DNA from 3 places in the Lelliottia jeotgali genome. Region 1 is predicted to be linked to each of the others. Evidence: riboswitches for the same ligand, from Rfam matches in the RefSeq annotation. Region 1 holds a riboswitch; each other region holds the start of a gene.

Region 1 (2,199 bases):
GTTGCCCCGCAAGATCGAAATTTTCAGCCTCGCCGTAAGGTAATTCTCCGCCGGGCAACCATAATTTTTGTTCGTGGCTGACGATCCACCAGCCGCGATCTAATTTTTCAATTATACGATCCATATCTATTGCACTACCTTTGCTTCACAGGCATGTTGATAACAATATTCTTACATTTTTGGGTGGCCAGCTTTTTCATCTTAACCTTGTGGAGTCAAACATGCTAAACCAGCTACAAAGCCTGACAGAGCGCGTTGGAGGAAGTCATCACCTGGTCGATCGCTGGCTGCACGTGCGCAAACATTTGCTTGTTGCCTACTACAATCTGGTTGGCATTAAGCCTGGCAAAGAATCGTATATGCGGTTGAATGAAAAAGCGCTGGATGATTTTTGTCAAAGCCTGGTCGACTACCTTTCCGACGGTCATTTTAATCTATATGAACGTATTATTCGCGAAATGGAAGGGACGACGCCGTATTTAGCGGCGACTAAACTCTATCCGCTGCTGGAGGCCAATACCCAGCAGATCATGGACTATTACGACTCCACGCTCGAAAACGCCATCGACCAGGACAATTATCTGGAGTTCCAGCAGGCTCTTTCCGATCTCGGCGAGGCGATGGAAGTGCGATTTACACTGGAAGACAAGCTCATCGCCCTGGTGCTGGACAGCAATCTGAAGGCCAGCAACGAAGACAACATCGCGCGACCGGCTTGAGTTCTTAAGCGTTAACGAGTAATTTACAAATACCGCGTCTGCACTGCAGGCGCTTTACACGAAATCATTCCTGCTGCATCGCGGCGGCAACTGAGCGAATCCCAGGGAGCTTACATCAGTAAGTAACCTGGGTGAGCGAAGGCAGCCAACAAAGAGGCAGCTTGAAGGATAAAGTGTAAATTTCTTGTCGGAGTGCCCAGTACAGAAATGTACGGGCTGAGACCGTTAATTCGGGATCCGCGGAACCTGATCAGGCTAATACCTGCGAAGGGAACAAGAGTCAAAAAGCTGTTTTATCACCCATCAGGGTGATCATATCTCTTGCTTCATCCGTCGTCTGACAAGCCACTCCTTACTTTTTTGGAATGAGCTATGTCTGCCACTAAACTGACCCGCCGCGAACAGCGCGCACAAGCCCAACACTTCATCGACACCCTGGAAGGCACCGCTTTCCCGAATTCCAAACGTATTTACATCACCGGTTCGCAGGCCGACATCCGCGTGCCGATGCGTGAAATCCAGCTCAGCCCGACACTCATCGGCGGCAGCAAAGAGAATCCCCAGTTCGAAGACAACGAAGCGGTGCCGGTCTACGACACCTCTGGTCCTTACGGCGATACGGATGTGGCCATCAACGTGCAGCAGGGTCTGGCAAAACTGCGCCAGCCGTGGATCGAAGCGCGCCAGGACAGCGAATCTCTGACTGACCGCAGCTCCGCATACACCAAAGAACGTCTGGCCGACGATGGCCTGGACGAGCTGCGCTTTACCGGTCTGTTGACGCCGAAACGTGCCAAAGCAGGCAAATGCGTGACTCAGTTACACTACGCCCGCTCAGGTATCGTGACGCCGGAGATGGAGTTCATAGCGATTCGCGAAAACATGGGCCGCGAGCGCATCCGCAGCGAAGTGCTACGCCACCAGCATCCTGGCGAAGGCTTTGGCGCTCGCCTGCCGGAGAACATCACCCCGGAATTTGTGCGCGACGAAGTCGCCGCCGGACGGGCGATTATCCCCGCCAACATTAACCACCCGGAATCGGAGCCGATGATTATCGGCCGCAACTTCCTGGTGAAAGTGAACGCCAACATCGGTAACTCCGCGGTCACCTCTTCCATCGAAGAAGAGGTCGAAAAACTGGTGTGGTCCACCCGCTGGGGCGCGGACACGGTGATGGATCTCTCCACCGGGCGCTACATTCACGAAACTCGCGAGTGGATCTTGCGTAACAGCCCGGTGCCGATCGGCACTGTTCCGATCTACCAGGCGCTGGAGAAAGTCAACGGGATCGCTGAAGATCTTACCTGGGAAGCCTTCCGCGACACCCTTCTGGAACAGGCGGAACAGGGGGTGGATTACTTCACCATCCACGCCGGGGTATTGCTGCGTTACGTGCCGATGACCGCTAAACGTCTGACCGGGATTGTGTCGCGCGGCGGCTCGATTATGGCGAAATGGTGCCTGTCGCATCATCAGGAAA
Region 2 (2,199 bases), on a different contig from region 1:
CGGTGAATCGCTGTGCACCGTCGCGGGTAAAGAGCCAGTCTGGGCTTTCGGCATCCTCCAGATGACCGCCCTTCATCAGTACCGCGTCGCAGCCGAGCGCCAGTAATGCGCGGCCCTGCTCTTTCATTTCATGCTCGGTGCGGGCATGTGGCGCATCCAGTAGCGCCGCCGCTTCTGGTAGATTCGGCGTAATCAGCGACACCTGCGGCAATAGCTTTTTGCGCAGGGTTTCAACGGCAGATGCCGAGAGCAGCGGATCGCCGCTTTTGGCCAGCATTACCGTATCGAGTACCACGTTTTGCACCTGATACCGCGCCAGACGTTCGGCGACGGCTTCGACGATATCCGTCTCAGCCAGCATACCGATTTTGGTGGTATCTATGCGCACATCGCTGAACACGGAATCCAGCTGTGCCGCGACAAAATCCGGCTCAATGCGATACACCGACTGCACACCGCGCGTGTTTTGTGCCACCAGCGCGGTAATGACCGAGCAGCCGTAGGCCCCGAGCGCCGAGAACGTTTTGAGATCGGCCTGAATGCCCGCCCCGCCGCTCGGATCGGTGCCTGCAATGGTGAGTGCGTTGATACGTTTCATGCCTGCGCCTCCAGGTTCCAGAGTGCGTCGATAAAGGCGCTGGTAAAACTGCCCGGCCCGGTGCTTTGCGAAAGCGCGACGCTTCCCGCGCGTTTCATCCATCCGCATGCGGCGGCAACATTATCCAGCCTGTCGCCCGGCAGCGAACAGCTTGCCGCGACCACCGCCGACAGGGCGCAGCCGGTGCCGACCACGCGGGTCATCATGGGATCGCCGCCAACGATAGTTTTGGTTCGCTGGCCGTCGGTGACGTAATCCACTTCTCCTGTGACCGCGACAATCGCGTTGGTCTGGCGAGCCAGCGCCAGCGCTGCGGGTAACGCGCTGGCAGCAGTATCGGTGGTATCTACTCCGCGACCGCCCGCGCTCATTCCGGCGAGAGCGAGGATTTCCGACGCATTCCCACGGATGGCTGCCGGTTTGAGGGTGAGAATTTGCTGGCAAAAGCGGGTGCGAAACGCCAGTGCGCCAACGGCGACGGGATCGAGAGTCCAGGGTTTTCCGGCGGCAACCGCACTTTCGATCGCCCGACGCATGGCCTGCGCGCGTGGCGAAGTCAGCGTCCCGACATTGATCAACAGCGCATCGGCCAGCGCGGCAAACTGCTCTGCTTCTTCGGCTTCGATAACCATCGCCGGAGACGCGCCAAGCGCGAGTAAAACGTTAGCGGTAAAGGTTTGCACCACATCGTTGGTCATGCAGTGGGTGAGCGGAGAGCGCGTGCGGAAGTGATGTAAGACGTGTAAATCGAGCAGGTCAGGCTGCATGGTTTCGCTCCTGCCTTGCGTGAAGAAGCGATAACCGTGAAAGGCATCTGACTTCCCTACGCTGGCATTATCCAGATCAGGTGGTACGGGTATTTCTCAGCCTTCACAAGGAAGGGCACCCCGAGTCAAATTACATATAACTGATGTAATTCCAGAAGAGTAAAGGATGTGGCCTGCGCTGACAAGCCTTCTCAAAACGGTTTATTTATTGCCCACAATGATAAAAATAACTAAAAAAAAATAGCGCTCACATTCATTCACTTTGTATACATTTAATCTCTTTGATTATTTAGATTTAATCCTTTTTAAGCTCACAATATCAGCCCAATGCACCTTGCCCCGGCCCGATAACAAAACAATAAAAAACAATGCATTAGGTTAAATTAATGTTTACTTTCAGTGAGTTACCTATAAAACAGACTTGTGATCTGCATCAAAACTCACCTGAGTCCGTTAGGCGATAGTTCAGCTTCGTTAGCAATATCCTAACCATCAAAGAATGACATCCTCATCAACAGCAACACCCGACTCGGTTTCACGCGTCGGTATCTGGCTGCGTCAAAACTGAGGATCTTTTGCTTGTTTTTAAATTTATCGTTGAGATTTGTATTGTGAAATTAATGCTTGCTCGTAAAACCGCCATCGCTTTATTTGTATTATCTATGTCCTGCGCCGGTAGCGCATTGGCTGCACCGGTAATCTATGATCAAGCGTGGGGAGATTCCGTCGAAGCCGCGCACCAGGCTAATGTCGATCTTATTAACGATCATCAGAGCCAGATCACCCAAAATAAAGTGAATACTGACAGGGCTATTGAAGGACTCAATTCGCATA
Region 3 (2,199 bases), on a different contig from region 1:
GCAGCGGTCAGCCCAGGGATCAGCCAGCCGGGGATTAACGGCTGACGGCGCGTTGCCATTCACTGATCCAGGCGGCGCGCTGAGTGGAAACCTGCTGTGGAGTAAATTCCAGCGTGGTTTGCGGTTTGCTCAGCTGATCAAAGCCTGCGGGCAGCGTCACGTCGGTCACCGGATACATCCAGTTGCCGGTCGGGATCGCATTCTGGAACGCAGGTGAGACCATAAATTTCAGGAATTTTTCTGCCAGTTCTGGCTGTTTGCTGGCGGCGGTACGCGCGGCGACTTCCACCTGCAGATAATGGCCTTCGGCAAAGTTTGCGGCGGCGTAGTTGTCTTTTTTCTCTTCGATGATGTGATAGGCCGGAGAGGTGGTGTAGCTCAGAACCAAATCGCTTTCACCTTTCAGGAACAGGCCGTAGGCCTCACTCCAGCCTTTGGTGACGGTGACGGTTTTGGCCGCCAGTTTTTGCCAGGCTTCCGGCGCTTTATCGCCGTACACTTTTTGCATCCACAGCAGCAAGCCCAGGCCTGGCGTGCTGGTGCGCGGGTCCTGATAAATTACGCGCCATTTCTGGTCGCTCTCAACCAGTTCTTTCAGGCTTTTCGGCGGGTTCTTGAGCTTGTTTTTGTCATAGACGAAGGCGAAGTAGCCGTAATCGAAGGGCACGAAGGTGTCGTTTTTCCAGCCGCCTGGAACGCTCACCGCATCGGTGGCGATCCCACTTTTGACGAACAGATTAGTTTGCGAGGCCGCTTCCAACAGATTGTTGTCGAGACCCAGCACCACGTCGGCTTTGCTGTTTTTGCCTTCCATCCGCAGACGGTTCAGCAGGGAGACGCCATCTTCCAGCGCCACGAATTTCAGCTCGCAGTTGCAGTCGGCTTCAAAGGCTTTTTTGACCACCGGGCCAGGGCCCCAGTCGGCGGCAAAGGAGTCGTAGGTGTAGACCGTCAAAACGGGTTTGGCAAAAGCAGGCAGCGCGAACAGCGCCAGCAGGGGGAGAACTTTTTTTAACACTTTGCACCTCAAAGTTGAGTGGCAAAGGATTTTGAGCGACAGCCTCAAATCCCTTCGCCGGCGTTATCCGGATCAGGTTCGACGGGTATTATCTCAGCGCACATCGTTGATGCAGCACCCCGTTGAGAACGGCGGTATTGTAATGATTTGGTGAATATTACGAAAGTGTTATGGTTCCGGCGGCGCAAACCAGGCTGATTTAAAGTCAAACCAGCCGAGGGTGTTCATGCGCAGGCCGCGCATACTGCGCTGTCCCTGAATCATTAGCCAGTGGTGGATCAGCGGCACCATCGCCTGCTGGGCCAGCAGTTGCTGACACCAGACCGCCAGATTCATATCGCCCGCTCGCCACTGGGCGGCGTCCTGCTGCCAGTTGCGGGCGATGCAGTGCTGGATCAGCGGCGTTTCATACAGATGCGAGAATAACGAGAAATCGAGCGGCAGGGTGAAGTTCGCGCTGTTGAGCCAGATATCGCTCACCGCTTCGCCGCGATGCCATTCGTCGTATTCCACTTCCTGAATGTCTAGCACCACCCCTTCTGCGGCCAGCAGCTTGCTCATGATGCGGGCGATAAACCGGTGCTCAACGTGTTCGCGATAATAGGTCAGGGTAATGGATTCCAGCCCGGCAGGCTTTTCGCACCGCCCTGGACGGGCGTGGTGCCAGCGGGGCAGCAGCCCGTAGGCCGGGAACCAGTAGGTCTGGTGCTGATCTTCCGCCTGATAAATCAGATTGGCAGGTGCGAGGATTTGGCTGACCCACTGGCGCACTTCGGGGCTCGCGCCCCGGTGGGTGCGAGCATCGAACAATAGATAGTAGCAGCCCTCTTCAAGACGGCTTTCGACCGCTTTTTCGCCGTCGGTCGGGCCTTCCAGCGTCAGGCCGGGGCTGAACTCTTCGCTGATCTCCGGCAGCACCCAGACATTCACTTCATCAATCAATGCGCGATAGCCAAAATAGTCATCGAAGGCACGAATTTTCAGCTGATTGTTATTATTGCGCGTCACCGCGTAAGGGCCGGTTCCTACCGGCTGACTGGCGAAATTCGCCATCGAACCCCACTCGTGCGGCAAAATCATCGACGGAATATGGCCCATCAGCCACGGCAACCACTGGTCTGGCTCGGAAAGCTCAATATCCAGCGTCCAGGCGGTAGGGGAGTGAATGTGCGTAATGTGGG

What was found. Region 1 has a riboswitch for thiamine pyrophosphate ahead of thiC (phosphomethylpyrimidine synthase ThiC). Riboswitches for the same ligand answer to the same signal wherever they lie in the genome.
Region 2: it holds a riboswitch for thiamine pyrophosphate, as region 1 does, so the genes downstream of both, thiM (hydroxyethylthiazole kinase) here and thiC (phosphomethylpyrimidine synthase ThiC) in region 1, are expected to answer to the same signal.
Region 3: it holds a riboswitch for thiamine pyrophosphate, as region 1 does, so the genes downstream of both, thiB (thiamine ABC transporter substrate binding subunit) here and thiC (phosphomethylpyrimidine synthase ThiC) in region 1, are expected to answer to the same signal.

The regions. Positions count from the first base shown of each region.
Region 1 is NZ_JAENMQ010000019.1:19,419-21,617, reverse strand. It holds gene nudC (NAD(+) diphosphatase) at 1-124, opposite strand, end outside; gene rsd (sigma D regulator) at 222-719, shown strand; TPP riboswitch at 898-1,009, shown strand; gene thiC (phosphomethylpyrimidine synthase ThiC) at 1,092-2,199, shown strand, end outside.
Region 2 is NZ_JAENMQ010000001.1:969,833-972,031, forward strand. It holds gene thiD (bifunctional hydroxymethylpyrimidine kinase/phosphomethylpyrimidine kinase) at 1-598, opposite strand, end outside; gene thiM (hydroxyethylthiazole kinase) at 595-1,365, opposite strand; TPP riboswitch at 1,402-1,498, opposite strand; gene JBO43_RS04625 (YadA-like family protein) at 1,986-2,199, shown strand, end outside.
Region 3 is NZ_JAENMQ010000002.1:139,769-141,967, reverse strand. It holds gene thiP (thiamine/thiamine pyrophosphate ABC transporter permease ThiP) at 1-59, opposite strand, end outside; gene thiB (thiamine ABC transporter substrate binding subunit) at 35-1,018, opposite strand; TPP riboswitch at 1,050-1,150, opposite strand; gene sgrR (HTH-type transcriptional regulator SgrR) at 1,187-2,199, opposite strand, start outside.